Regions from separate parts of the Staphylococcus pseudoxylosus genome, predicted to be linked through region 1. Evidence: riboswitches for the same ligand, from Rfam matches in the RefSeq annotation. Region 1 holds a riboswitch; the other holds the start of a gene.
The links. A riboswitch is a leader RNA that binds a small molecule or an ion and turns the genes downstream of it on or off. The one in region 1 is predicted to bind lysine.
Positions count from the first base shown of each region.

Region 1 (7,757 bases):
GTCAGTGATGTTGTAATGAACATCCGGCTCAAGACCGTTATCTTACGTAGAGAGAAGCTATTTTGTATTTATGCAGAAAAGTTTTAATTTAGGGTGGTACCACGAAGACCTCGTCCCTTTATAGGGATGGGGTCTTTTTATTTTCTCTGCGATTATTGATAAATTGTATTTCGCTTTGATTTAAGTGCTTGAATAAATAGGAGGAATGTTAAATGGACCAAATTAATATAAAATTTCCAGATGGTAATGCGAAAGTGTTTGATAAAGGCACAACAACAGAAGATATAGCACAATCAATAAGTCCAGGATTAAGAAAAAAAGCCGTAGCTGGAAAGTTGAATGGTCAACTAATTGATTTAACTAGACCAATTGAAGAAGATGGCGATATTGAAATCGTTACACCTGGTACAGATGAAGCTTTGGAAGTGTTACGACATTCAACAGCCCATCTTATGGCACAAGCATTAAAACGTTTATATGGAAATGTAAACTTTGGTGTTGGTCCCGTAATTGAAGGTGGTTTTTATTATGACTTTGATATGGAAGAGAGTCTTTCTTCGGATGATTTTGAGAAAATTGAAAAGACAATGAAACAGATTGTTAATGAGAATTACCCAATAGAGCGTAAGGTTGTTTCTCGTAATGAAGCTAAAGCATTTTTCTCAGAAGACCCTTATAAATTAGAACTTATAAATGCAATTCCTGAAGATGAAAATGTCACATTATACACTCAAGGTGAATTTACAGATTTATGTCGTGGTGTACATGTACCTTCAACTTCAAAAATTAAAGAATTTAAACTATTATCGACAGCTGGAGCTTATTGGCGTGGTGATAGTAACAACAAAATGCTACAACGTATTTATGGTACAGCATTTTTCGATAAAAAGGATTTGAAAGCACACTTACAAATGCTTGAAGAAAGAAAAGAACGTGATCATCGTAAAATTGGTAAGGAACTAGAGCTATTCTCAAACAATCCATTGGTAGGCGCTGGTTTACCACTTTGGTTACCAAACGGTGCAACAATCCGTCGAGAAATTGAACGTTACATCGTAGACAAAGAAGTGAGCATGGGCTATGACCATGTTTACACACCGGTTATGGCTAATGTTGATTTATATAAAACATCTGGTCACTGGGATCATTATCAAGAGGATATGTTCCCAACAATGAAACTTGATGAGCATGAAGAAATGGTGCTTAGACCAATGAATTGTCCACATCATATGATGATTTATGCTAATAAACCACATTCATATCGTGAATTGCCAATAAGAATTGCTGAATTAGGCACAATGCACCGTTATGAAGCAAGTGGAGCTGTGTCAGGTTTACAACGTGTACGTGGTATGACTCTAAATGATGCGCATATCTTTGTTCGTCCGGATCAAATTAAAGAAGAATTTAAACGTGTTGTTAATCTAATTATTGATGTATATAAAGACTTTAACTTTGAAAACTATAGCTTCAGACTAAGTTATAGAGATCCAGAGGACAAAGAGAAATACTTCGATGACGATGAAATGTGGAATAGAGCAGAGAGCATGTTGAAGGAAGCTGTTGATGAGTTAGGCTTAGATTATGAAGAAGCCATTGGTGAAGCGGCATTCTATGGTCCGAAACTAGATGTACAAGTACAAACTGCAATGGGTAAAGAAGAAACATTATCTACAGCACAACTTGATTTCTTATTACCACAAAAATTTGATTTAACTTATATTGGTAATGATGGAGAACAACATAGACCAGTTGTTATACATCGTGGTGTTGTTTCAACTATGGAACGTTTTGTTGCGTTTTTAACTGAAGAAACAAAAGGAGCTTTCCCAACTTGGTTAGCACCTAAACAAGTAGAAATCATCCCTGTAAATGTTGATTTACATTATGATTATGCGAGACTTATTCAAGATGAGCTTAAGTCACAAGGTGTTCGAGTTGAAATTGATGACAGAAATGAAAAAATGGGTTATAAAATTAGAGAAGCACAAATGCAAAAAATTCCATATCAACTTGTCGTAGGCGATAAAGAGGTAGAAAATAGTGAAGTGAATGTGAGGAAATATGGCTCGCAAGATCAAGAAACTATAGAGAAAGACGAGTTTATTTGGAACTTGGTCGATGAGATTAGATTGAAAAAACAAAGATAGTCTTGAAAGTAATGTAGAAATCATGTATATTACAGGTTAGTGAGTTAAAATAAAATTAAATTTGAGTTAGAGGTTGCATTTTTAAAGAGTAAGTATTCAGAAGCCGTATGGGACGTATGTTGAATTCATGAAAGGTAAAAATGCCGAAACTGGTATTGACCATTGACACAATATCAGTTGGGACAGTTATCGAAAGAAACTGGACTGTCACATATGTGATGTGCTACCTATATAAATGCTATTATTAAAATGGTTGCATATCTAATAGGTATGCAACCATTTTGTTTTGGTTGAATGATTAAAATTAATACTTTTACGGGATTGAGTGAAAATTATTGTGAATGCGGTTTTGCAAATATTTGCGCTGCGTTTAGATTTTTCATAGTAAAAATTGAATGCTTTAATCATATAGTAAGTTAACCTCTAAGTTTAAAGAAAGGACACTTCTATGGCAAAACAAGAAAATCAAAGCAATGGAGTTCAAAGAGGACTAAAAGATCGTCATATTTCCATGATTGCGATTGGTGGATGTATTGGAACAGGGCTATTTATGACTTCAGGTGGAGCGATTCACGATGCCGGAGCCTTAGGTGCATTACTAGCCTATGCAATTATTGGGGCAATGGTCTTCTTCCTTATGACGTCATTAGGAGAAATGGCGACATATTTACCAGTGTCGGGATCATTTAGTACTTACGCAACACGTTTTGTTGATCCTTCACTAGGATTTGCATTAGGTTGGAATTATTGGTTCAACTGGGTTATCACGGTTGCGGCAGATGTTACAATTGCAGCGCAAGTTATACAATATTGGACACCTTTAACCGGGATGCCAGCTTGGGCTTGGAGTTGTCTATTTTTATTAATTATTTTTGGGCTTAATGCATTATCTGTTCGCGTATATGGTGAAAGTGAATACTGGTTTGCATTAATTAAAGTAGTTACCGTTATCATATTCATAGGAATTGGTTTACTAACCATCTTAGGTATTATGGGTGGAGAATTTGTTGGTTTTGATACCTTTACTAAAGGTGGCGGACCAATACTAGGTGATGGACTAGGAGGTAGCCTATTAACTATCTTAGGTGTATTCTTAGTTGCTGGATTCTCCTTCCAAGGAACTGAATTGATTGGTATAACTGCAGGTGAATCAGAAAATCCAGAACGCGCTGTACCAAAAGCAATTAAACAAGTGTTTTGGAGAATATTGATTTTCTATATTATGGCAATTTTTGTTATTGGTATGTTAATTCCTTATGACAGTGCAGCATTAATGGGTGGAGGCGACGATATTTCAACATCTCCATTTACGCTTGTATTCCAAAATGCAGGATTAGCATTTGCGGCATCATTTATGAATGCTGTAATATTGACTTCAGTTCTATCTGCGGGTAACTCAGGTATGTACGCATCAACGCGTATGTTGTATTCAATGAGTAAAGATAAATTAGCATATCCTGTATTTGGTAAAACAAACAAATATGGTGTGCCTTATGTATCATTATTAGTCACAGCGCTTATCGTAATAGGTATATTTGTATTACAACATTTAAGTGGTGACGCTTATGAATATATTGTTGCTGCTAGTGGTATGACAGGATTTATCGCATGGGTTGGTATTGCAGTCAGCCATTATAGATTTAGAAAAGCATTTGATAAACAAAATTATGATAAATCAAAATTAAAATACAAAGCTAAGTTATTCCCGTTCGGTCCAATATTTGCAGGTGTACTCTGTGTACTTGTTATAATAGGGCAAGACGTAGACTTTATAAAAACGGGTGATTTCAATTTAAATAGATTCGTTATAACTTATATGGGTATACCTGTATTTTTAGCATTTTTCATTTATCATAAATTGAGATACAGAACGAAAATCATTCCGTTAGAACAAGTAGATTTACGTCAAGATGTTGATATGGATGAAATTAATAAATAGTAAAAAAACAGTTGACTAATGTCATTATTGTTGTTATGCTAGGTAACGTTGAATACGAAACGAACCAAGTAGAAGCTCCCGCTTCTCACCTGTTGCGACGCAAAAGCTGTTGGCAGGTCTTATATATGCATGATGTAGTCATGCGTAGAGGAGAGCGGGTATATTATATACTCGCTCTTTTTGCTTGGGATAATTTCGTAAAAATCTTGGAGGTGTCAACCATAGCAAAAGATCAGACTCAAGTTAACGAAAAGATTCGTGCAAAAGAATTACGCTTAATCGGTCAAGACGGAGAACAAATTGGTGTAAAAACTAAGACAGAAGCTCTAGAAATGGCAGATAGAGTAGGTTTAGACGTAGTCATCATGGCTCCGAATGCTAAACCACCTGTTGCTAGAATTATGGATTATGGTAAATATAAATTTGAACAACAGAAAAAAGAAAAAGAAATGAAGAAAAAACAAAAAACAATTAACCTTAAAGAAATACGTTTAAGCCCAACTATTGAGGAACATGACTTCCAAACTAAGTTGAAGAATGGACGTAAATTCTTAGAAAAAGGCGACAAATGTAAAGTTTCAATTCGTTTCAGAGGTCGTGCGATTACGCATAAAGAAATTGGTCAACGTGTTTTAGAGAAATTTGCAGATGAATGTAAAGATATCGCTACAGTTGAACAAAGACCAAAAATGGATGGACGTCAAATGTTTATTACATTAAGTCCAATCAATGAAAAATAATAAGAAGATATTACAGGAGGAAATGAATCATGCCTAAAATGAAAACACACCGTGGAGCAGCTAAACGTGTTAAAAGAACTGGTTCAGGTAAATTAAAACGTTCTAGAGCTTTCACATCTCATATGTTTGCAAACAAAACAACTAAACAAAAACGTAAATTACGTAAAGCTTCATTAGTATCTAAATCAGATATGAAACGCGTAAAACAATTATTAGCATACAAAAAATAATGATTAAAATGTCATAACGTATCAATTTGAAAGATTGAACATATTTAGAGGAGGAATTTATTATGCCACGAGTTAAAGGTGGAACAGTAACAAGAGCGCGTCGTAAAAAGACGATTAAATTAGCTAAAGGTTACTTCGGTTCAAAACGTACATTATATAAAGTTGCAAAACAACAAGTTATGAAATCAGGTCAATATGCATTCCGTGACCGTCGTCAAAGAAAGCGTGATTTCCGTAAATTATGGATTACACGTATCAACGCAGCAGCTCGTCAACATGACATGAGTTATTCAAGACTTATGAACGGTTTGAAAAAAGCTGAAATCGACATTAACCGTAAAATGCTTTCAGAAATTGCTATTTCAGACGAAAAAGCTTTCGCTGAGTTAGTAACTAAAGCTAAAGATGCTTTAAAATAGTATCTAATTATAGAGGGAGTGCGACAGAAATACTATTATAAAAAATAGATTTCTGTCGCACTCCTTATTTTTTTATTACGCAGTTTTAAATATATATGTGACATAAGCGCCGATGAATTGATTTGATTGTATTTTAAGATACGAATTATCATTTTGATAAATAACCATCATTTGATAAAATAGCTTAGAAGTCATAAATGGAGGAGAAACTAATGTCTAAATTCGATGAAATGATTACAGTAGTTCCGAGAAAAATTTTATTTAATGATGAAAAGAATAAATTCAATGGTTTCTTAGATAAAAATACTGTTAAAGGGCAAGAAATTTTTGACACACTTTCTAAATTTGAAGTTAAACGTCGTGGAGATATGGAAGAAGACCCAGCATATAAGCAGTTAATTTCTTATTGTATATTGGAAAATGAAAACGATGAGTTATTAGTATACGAACGATTATCTGGTGGAGGAGAATCCCGTTTGCACGGCCAATCATCTATTGGTGTAGGTGGCCATATGAATGATGTTAAAGGTGCTGAGTCAATTAATGAAATATTAAGAGTTAATGCGCAAAGAGAACTAGAAGAAGAAGTAGGCTTATCAGAAAGTAAGTCTCAGAATTTAGCTTACATAGGTTTTATCAATGATGATACGAATGAAGTCGGTGAGGTTCATATGGGCGTTGTGTTCAAAATTCATGTAAACAGTAATGACGTAGAAGCTATGGAAACTGACACACTTCGTATAAAGTGGGTAGACCAAAGTAAAATTGAAGATTATGATGAGTTTGAAACATGGAGCGCTTTAATATTACAAGCTATAAAATAGGGGTGTCTGAAGATGTCTGATATCATTCCTTTTCCACGTTCAAAAGATAAATTAGTGAGAGAAATTAAGCAATCATTTAATGATAACGATTTTGAGCATACTTATAACTTATTTGAAGACTTTGAAGAACAATTTGAATTAGATGAACAAATGTCTTTGCTAAAATGTTCAATGTTATATAAAATGGGACATTTTCTCGAACTACGTGAAGAAGCTATTATTTTATTAAAACAAGGCACGACTAAGTATGATGATTTGATGATGTATTATATTAAAAGTTTGAATGGTCTAGGACAGTATTTTGAAGTAGTGGAAGTTATTAATCAAATTATTGATGAAGTTCATGATCATAGAACACGTATGGAATTGTTTCCAATTAAAGAATATGCATTAAGCCAAATCGACAAACATAACGAACATGCTACACATATGTTGCAAAATTTCGACGCGATCTCTCTTAGAGAACAAATCAATACTATATTAACGTTAATTGATCATAGCCAATTTAGATATCAGGAAACGATGGTCAACATTATCAATGAAATGAGCTTGCCACCCAATGTGGTAAGTATAATGCTTGAATATTTACGTTTTGGTGGTTACAATCAGATCATTCAAATTCAAAAATTTGGATTTAATATAGAAGTTGTTCCAGCCAAATTATCTGGACTAGAACATACAGTGTTTAAAACAAATTTAATACCAAAAGTAATTGATCAAATAGAAGATAGTGCGCCACAAATGATGGAAGAGGCGCTTCGCTTAATGAATAATCATGCGATTTTATTTTATCCATTAGAATTAGAACGCATAGCATTAGAATCAGTATGGATTGAAGCATACGTAAATTATTTTAAATCTATGCTAGGCTTAGAAAGTTTAGATATGTCAAATGAAGTAGTGAAATTCATAACTAACATTGATAGTGTAGAATAATTAATCATTTGATTTTCGGGTAATGGAAGAAAGTAGCTATAATGAAAATTTTCAAGTTTACATTTTAAATCACGTGTTATAAACAGAGTGTTTGTGTAGAGCATAGACGTGTGCTATAATAGTGAAGTTGAAAAAATAAAATAGGATAATCATGGAGGTTTTTATACATGACAGCAACTTGGGAAAAAAAGGAAGGTAACGAAGGTGTTTTAACCGTTACAGTTCCAGCAGAAAAAGTAGACAAAGCAATTGATCAAGCTTTCAAAAAAGTGGTTAAACAAATAAACGTACCGGGCTTCCGTAAAGGGAAAGTACCTCGTCCAATCTTTGAACAACGCTTTGGTGTAGAAGCATTATATCAAGATGCAGTTGATATCTTATTACCAGAAGCTTATGGTGAAGCTATAGATGAAACTGGCATAAAACCAGTTGATCAACCAGAAATTAATGTAACATCTATTGAAAAAGGTAGCGAAATGACATTTGAAGCAAATGTTGTTGTAGAACCAGAAGTACAAT
Region 1 is NZ_CP085024.1:1,321,783-1,329,539, forward strand. Features, by position in the region: gene thrS (threonine--tRNA ligase) at 213-2,150, shown strand; lysine riboswitch at 2,210-2,384, shown strand; gene LG295_RS06330 (amino acid permease) at 2,599-4,089, shown strand; ribosomal protein L20 leader region at 4,150-4,278, shown strand; gene infC (translation initiation factor IF-3) at 4,302-4,829, shown strand; gene rpmI (50S ribosomal protein L35) at 4,859-5,059, shown strand; gene rplT (50S ribosomal protein L20) at 5,122-5,478, shown strand; gene LG295_RS06350 (NUDIX domain-containing protein) at 5,691-6,302, shown strand; gene LG295_RS06355 (hypothetical protein) at 6,315-7,238, shown strand; gene tig (trigger factor) at 7,406-7,757, shown strand, end outside.

Region 2 (7,757 bases), 270 kb from region 1:
AGCCATCGCCCTTAACTTCTCCTTCGCCTTTACCTGAGTTTGCGTTACCGCCACCACAAGCACCTAATAAAAGTGAAGCGCCGATTGCTGTAGTACCAAATAATTGCCATTTTTTCATTGAAACATCCTCCTAATAAGTGAATAACCCAAAAGTTATATGTATTTATTACAGTTCCTATACTACACACTGTTTATTAAATAGAAATATAGTTAGTGTAAATGTTTCGTTAAGAAAACATTTTTATCATTTACAATGTTTATATTTGTCATATGATAATGTGTATTAGTACTATAAATGCTTTGGTAGCAGCGTTTTTAGTGTAAGTGATATATTACAAAATTTTAGGGTTTGTAATATAAACGCTAAAAAAACCTGAAAATAACTACTTTACCGTAGTATTTTCAGGTTACAAGGTGTACTTCTATAAAGAATAATTTGATTCAATCATATTATTGGTTTTGTATTATCAAGGTAATGGTTGAATATAGTTTTTACATTTAACTTCGTGGACTATTTTTCTGCTCGGTCCCAGCCCTTTTGAGTTAAAGCTATTTTACCACTTTCAATGTTAATAATTTTGTTTTTGTAAAGATGACCAATGGCTCTTTTAAATGATCCTTTGCTCATGTTAAAGATTTCTTTAATGGCTTCAGGACTTGATTTATCTGAAAATGGTAATTCGCCATTATATTCTACAAGTAAATCAAAAATGTGTTGCCCATCATCATCTAATCTTTCGTGAGCTAATGGTAAAAATGACCCGTTTAATTCACCTTTATCATTTTGGCCAATAATGCGCACTTTTACATTTTCACCCAGACGTGGTTCTGCTTTACGTTCAGATTCATGAACAAATATTTTATATCCATCTTTAGATAGTAAGAAACTACCAATTCTTAATAGACGATATGGTCTAGCTTCGATAACTTGATTTTGCTTTTCATTTTCAAATGAAGGGGTGTACATTTGTTCGACAATAGTTTCAGTCGCTAAACGCGCAAACATATTGTTGTCTCTGTCCACACGTAAAGTAACAAATAACTCATCACCTTGTATTGGCCATACTTCTTTTACTTTTGGTAAATCTACCCAAGGAATTAATACTTCTCTTGGTAAACCGACATCTACATGCGCACCATCGCGGTCAGTTTTGATCACTTTAACAAAAGCATACTTATCTGTTGTGATATCAGGCATATTTTGTGTGGCAAATAATGCTCCTGATCTGTTTGGATAGATGAAGAAACTATATTCTTCTCCTATTTGTAATTCATCTTCTTCGTTAATTTCAGATTGGTTTAGTTTTACGTCTTCGCCATTTGGTCCTTTTAATTGGTATGTTGAGCCTTCTATGCCAACAACTTCAAGAAATTCTATTGAACCTACTATATCTTTTTCATCTTGGGCCATACTTTTCTCCTTCGTACATAAATTTATTCTTTTTTATTATAACATGCTATAAGGAAACAAGCATCAGTATAGCGAGAATGGTCGAAAGTACAAACTAAGTGTGTTATAATTTGTCCGGTAGATTAACGAAAAGGAGTAAATGCATGTTACAAGTTACTGATGTAAGTTTACGATTTGGCGATCGTAAATTATTCGAAGATGTAAATATTAAATTTACAGATGGCAATTGCTATGGTTTGATTGGGGCAAATGGAGCTGGTAAGTCAACATTCTTGAAGATTTTATCCGGCGAATTAGACGCTCAAACTGGCCATGTTTCAATGGGTAAAAATGAACGTTTAGCAGTATTGAAACAAGATCACTTCGCCTATGAAGATGAGCGTGTTTTAGACGTTGTTATTAAAGGTCACGAACGTTTATATGAAGTAATGAAAGAAAAAGATGAAATTTATATGAAACCAGATTTCAGTGATGAAGACGGTATAAGAGCTGCTGAACTTGAAGGTGAATTCGCAGAAATGGATGGTTGGAATGCAGAAGCAGATGCTGGTTCCCTACTTTCTGGTCTTGGCATTAAAGCTGACTTGCAAGACAAAACGATGTCAGAATTAGAAAACAACCAAAAAGTTAAAGTGTTATTAGCGCAAAGTCTCTTTGGTCAGCCAGATGTACTATTACTAGATGAGCCGACCAATGGACTAGATATTCCAGCTATAAGTTGGTTAGAAGATTTCCTTATCAATTTTGATAACACTGTTATTGTTGTATCACATGATAGACACTTTTTAAATAATGTGTGTACTCATATTGCTGATTTAGATTATGGCAAGATTAAAGTTTATGTAGGTAACTATGATTTTTGGTATCAGTCAAGTGAATTAGCTATGAAAATGGCTCAAGATCAAAATAAGAAAAAAGAAGAAAAAATTAAAGAGTTACAAGAATTTGTTGCGCGTTTCTCTGCAAACGCATCTAAATCTAAACAAGCTACAAGTCGTAAAAAGCAATTAGAGAAAATTGAACTCGATGATATTCAACCTTCTTCGCGCCGTTATCCATTTGTAAAATTCACACCAGAACGTGAAATTGGTAACGACTTATTATTTGTAGAAAATCTATCAAAATCAATTGATGGTGTTAAAGTTCTTGATAACATTTCATTTACAATGGATCCAAATGATAAAGCTGTACTAATTGGAGATAGTGAATTTGCTAAATCAACATTACTGAAAATACTAGCTGGAGAAATGGAGCCTGATGAAGGTACAGTAAGATGGGGTGTTACTACATCTCGCAGCTACTTCCCTAAAGATAACTCAGAATTCTTTGAAGGTGTGGACATGAATCTTGTCGATTGGTTACGTCAATACGCACCTGAGGATGAACAAACTGAAACGTTCTTACGTGGTTTCTTAGGTCGTATGTTATTTAGTGGTGAAGAAGTTAAGAAAAAAGCAAGTGTATTATCAGGTGGAGAAAAAGTGCGTTGTATGCTAAGTAAAATGATGTTATCTAGCGCAAACGTATTATTACTTGATGAGCCTACAAACCACTTAGACTTAGAAAGTATCACTGCTGTAAATGATGGCTTGAAGAACTTTAAGGGTTCTCTTATTTTCACTTCATATGACTTTGAATTTATCAATACAATCGCAAATCGTGTAATCGACTTAAATCCAGCTGGAGCTGTATCTAAAGAGATATCATACCAAGCTTATTTAGAAGAAACTGGTGTATTAACGAAATAAATAATGATTGTTAATTAATAATTAAAAATATGAAAATATATTTGTCTGCCGGGTTATAATTATAATCTGGCAGACTTTTTATTACTCCCCTTTTGATAATTGTAAAACAAATGTTGTAAGGGCCAATTACTTTGAAATGCTTTTCAAGCATTATATAATTATTATAAGTTTAAGCTAGGAGGAATTTGAAAATGCAAAATTTAGATATGATTGACGGCAAGATAATACCTCAAATAGGGTTTGGTACATATAAGTTAAATGGTGTATCAGGGATGCATGCGATTGTAAGTGCGTTAAATCAAGGTTATCGTTTATTAGATACTGCATACAATTATGAGAATGAAGGCACCGTTGGTAAAGCGATTGAACAGAGTCATGTTTCAAGAGACCAAATTATTGTAACTTCTAAACTTCCTGGACGTTACCAAGACTACAATGCAGCATTGATTGCTATTCAAGAATCGATTTATCGTCTGAATGTGGAATATATCGATTTATACTTAATACATTGGCCAAACCCAAGACACGGTAAATTTGTTGAGGCTTGGCAAGCGATGATTGATGCTCGCAATGCTGGATTAATTAAATCTATTGGTGTGTGTAATTTCTTGCCTGAGCATATTGAAACGTTAGAACAAGAAACAGGAGTCCTGCCTTCGGTTAACCAAATAGAATTACATCCTTATTTTAATCAACAAGATATGATTAGATATCATAATGAAAAAGGAATTATTACGCAAGCTTGGAGCCCTCTTGGTCGCGCTTCAGAAGTTATAAATGATAAGGATATTGAAGTGATAGCAGAAAAATATGATAAAACCATTCCTCAAATTATTTTGAGATGGCATATTCAAAATGGTGTAGTACCTATTCCAAAAGCAACTTCTATTGCTAGACAAATTCAAAATAAAGAGGTTTTTGATTTCACTTTAGAGCATGATGATATCGAAAAAATAAATGCGTTAACTCAAAAAGACGGCAGATTAAAAGGACAAGATCCGGCAGTATATGAAGAATTTTAATCTACTGTAACGCCCATTATTATAATTTGAAAATGTGAATGCGAATTGATTTGCAACACTTTTTACACATAAGTTGCAAAAAGGAGTTATAAAGTGTTGGATTTTTCAGTAAATTAAAAAAACTTGGTAAAAGCGGTTTACAGTATATGCAAGCCTATGTATAATGTGTATCATAAACAAAAAATTAAATATGGTTTTGATGAGGCGCATCAATCATTAGTAATTATTAGAAGAACCTGCCTGCTAGCAGCTAATTTTGAAAGGGTGAGATGCCGAAACAGTTATAATAGCAGCTTATAACACGTTGGACTTTATGGTTAAGAGCTAAGAGTCTGTCATTATTTTAAAATAATGGAGTGCATCACTTGTATATATATTATAGAACAGGTTCGCATTCCGAACTTGTTCTTTTTTTATAATACTGTGATTCTCCCCTATTCGTTGAGGAGGATATAGAAATTGGAAAGAAGTGTTTTGAAATTTGGAGGTTCTTCAGTAAGTGATTTTACTAAAATAAAAAATATTGCCGAAATGCTTAGGTTAAGAGTTGAACAAGGTGAACAATTAATTGTGGTTGTAAGTGCTATGGGTAAAACAACAGATGAATTAATGGCTAACGTTTCTACTTTAACTAGTAGTCCTAAAGATCAGGAACTTGCCCTCTTACTTACCACAGGAGAACAACAAACAGTTTCTTATTTATCGATGGTTTTAAATGATATTGGTATTAATGCCAAAGCCATGACTGGTTATCAAGCAGGTATTAAAACTGTTGGACATCATTTGAAGAGCCGTATAGCAGAAATTGATCCTGATACATTCGAGCAAGCTTTTACCGAAAATGACATTTTAGTCATAGCAGGTTTTCAAGGTATTAATGATAACTTTGAAGTAACTACATTAGGTCGTGGTGGATCAGATACTACAGCAGTCGCATTAGCAGCAAGTAATAACATAGCTTGCGAAATATATACAGATGTTGATGGTGTTTATGCTACAGATCCAAGACTTTATAAGGATGCTAAACGTTTGGACTATGTCTCTTATGAAGAAATGATGGAGATGAGTGCTTTAGGTGCAGGTGTGCTTGAAACAAGAAGTGTAGAATTGGCAAACAATTACAGTATTCCACTATACTTAGGAAGAACTTTATCAAATGTGAAAGGAACATGGATTATGCCCCAAACTGAAATATTAGAAAGAAAAGCCGTTACAGGTGTTGCGTTAGATACGCATATGATGCACGTTACAATTAGTTATCCTCTACCCGATAACAAATTATTAACTGCATTATTCAACCATTTAGAAGATGGTTCTGTTAATGTTGATATGATATCGCAAATCGTTAATTTGGAAGGATTACAAATGTCATTTACGATTAAAGATACAGATGTCATACAAATTTCAACGATTTTAGAGTCTTTAAAAGAATCATTTAGTGCGTTAGACTTTAAGATAAATGAAGATTACGTTAAACTCTCTCTAATTGGTTCTGGCATGAGAGACATGTCGGGCGTAGCTTCAAAAGCATTCAAAACATTGATTGAAAATGATATTTCATTTTATCAAACAACAACTTCAGAAATTAGTATTTCATGTGTTATTGATGCTATGAATGGTGAACGTGCTGTTCAAACCCTTTATCAAGCTTTTGATATCTGAATTTTCAAAATTATAGTACTATTAAAAAAATAACATTGGAGTGTATTGTATATGACAAGATTAGCAATTGCAGGTGCAACTGGTTTAGTAGGAAGAAAAATGTTAGAAACTATTGATAGAAAAGAGATTCCGTTTGATGAATTGGTGCTATTTTCATCAGCACGTTCAGCTGGACAACAAGTAGAATTCCAAGGTCAAACGTATACAGTTAGAGAGTTAACTGAAGATGCGGCTAGAGAATCATTTGATTATGTATTGATGAGCGCTGGTGGTAGTACAAGTGAGCACTTCTCACCTATCTTTGAAGAAGCAGGCGCTATTGTTATTGATAACTCCAGCCAATGGAGAATGACTGAAGGCATCGATTTAATCGTACCAGAAGTCAATGAACCTAAATTAGATAGAAAGATCATTGCAAATCCTAACTGTTCTACGATTCAATCAGTTGTGCCACTTAAACCATTACAAGAAACTTATGGTTTGAAACGCGTAGCATACACAACTTATCAAGCAGTATCTGGATCTGGTGTTAAAGGTAAGGCAGATTTAGCAGAAGGTGCAAATGGCAAAGCACCTGAAGCTTACCCACATCCAATTTATAATAATGTGTTACCACATATAGATAGTTTCCTTGAAGATGGGTATACAAAAGAAGAACAAAAAATGATTGATGAAACACGTAAAATCTTAAATGTAGATGACTTAAAAGTTACAGCGACTTGTGTTCGTGTACCAGTACAAGATAGTCACAGCGTACACATGAGTGTAACATTAGAACAAGAAGCGACAGTTGAAGCAATACAAGCATTGTTTGAAAATGATGATCGTGTTGTACTTGTAGATAATCCACAGAATAATGAATACCCATTAGCGATACATTCTACTAATAAAGATGAAATCTTTGTAGGACGTATTCGTCGTGATGATAGTTTAGATAATACATTCCACGTTTGGTGTACTTCTGATAACTTATTGAAAGGTGCAGCATTAAATGCAGTACAAATTCTTGAACAAGTGATGAGCTTGAAAGGAGTTAAATAAGATGGGACACATTTTTGAAGGTGTTGGTGTAGCTTTAGCAACGCCATTCACACACAATGAAGTAGACTATGAAGCCATTAGAAGACATGTTGATTATTTAATAGAGAACGATACGAAATCTATCGTAGTCAATGGTACTACTGCGGAAAACCCTACACTTACTGAAGATGAGAAAGATCAAATATTAGAAATTGTCATTAATCATGTAGATGGTCGAGTACCGGTAATTGCAGGGACAGGTACTAACAATACACAAAAATCTATTCAAGCTTCCGTACGTGCTAGAGAATTAGGCGCAGATGCAATCATGTTGATTACGCCCTACTATAATAAAACAAACCAACGTGGTTTAATTGCACATTTTACGACAATTGCTGATGCAGTTAAATTACCAGTCGTTTTATATAATGTGCCCTCTCGTACGAATATGACAATTGACGCAGAAACAGTCGAAACTTTAAGTCAAAATGAGTATATCGTCGCACTAAAAGATGCAACAAATGATTTTGATTATTTAGACGATTTAAAAAAACGTCTAAACCTAGATGAGTTCGCTTTATATAGTGGGAATGACGATAATGTGGTTGAATATTTTAATAAAGATGGTCACGGCGTGATTTCAGTTGTTGCAAATGTGATTCCGAAATCATTCCAAGCATTATACGATGCTAAACAAAATGGGGAAAATATTGAAACGCAATTTCAACCAATTCAAACCTTGCTTGATGCCCTATCAGTGGATGTAAACCCTATTCCAATAAAATTATTAACAGCATTGGAAGGGTTTGGAAATTATGAAGTCCGTTTACCATTAGTTCCACTTGAAGACGGTGAACGAGAAGCATTAGAACAAGCTTATGAAAATTTTAAAGC
Region 2 is NZ_CP085024.1:1,592,851-1,600,607, reverse strand. Features, by position in the region: gene LG295_RS07715 (PstS family phosphate ABC transporter substrate-binding protein) at 1-118, opposite strand, end outside; gene LG295_RS07710 (S1-like domain-containing RNA-binding protein) at 512-1,411, opposite strand; gene LG295_RS07705 (ABC-F family ATP-binding cassette domain-containing protein) at 1,555-3,159, shown strand; gene LG295_RS07700 (aldo/keto reductase) at 3,351-4,181, shown strand; lysine riboswitch at 4,373-4,551, shown strand; gene LG295_RS07695 (aspartate kinase) at 4,641-5,843, shown strand; gene LG295_RS07690 (aspartate-semialdehyde dehydrogenase) at 5,895-6,884, shown strand; gene dapA (4-hydroxy-tetrahydrodipicolinate synthase) at 6,886-7,757, shown strand, end outside.
Region 2: another riboswitch for lysine. It lies ahead of LG295_RS07695 (aspartate kinase); the one in region 1 lies ahead of LG295_RS06330 (amino acid permease).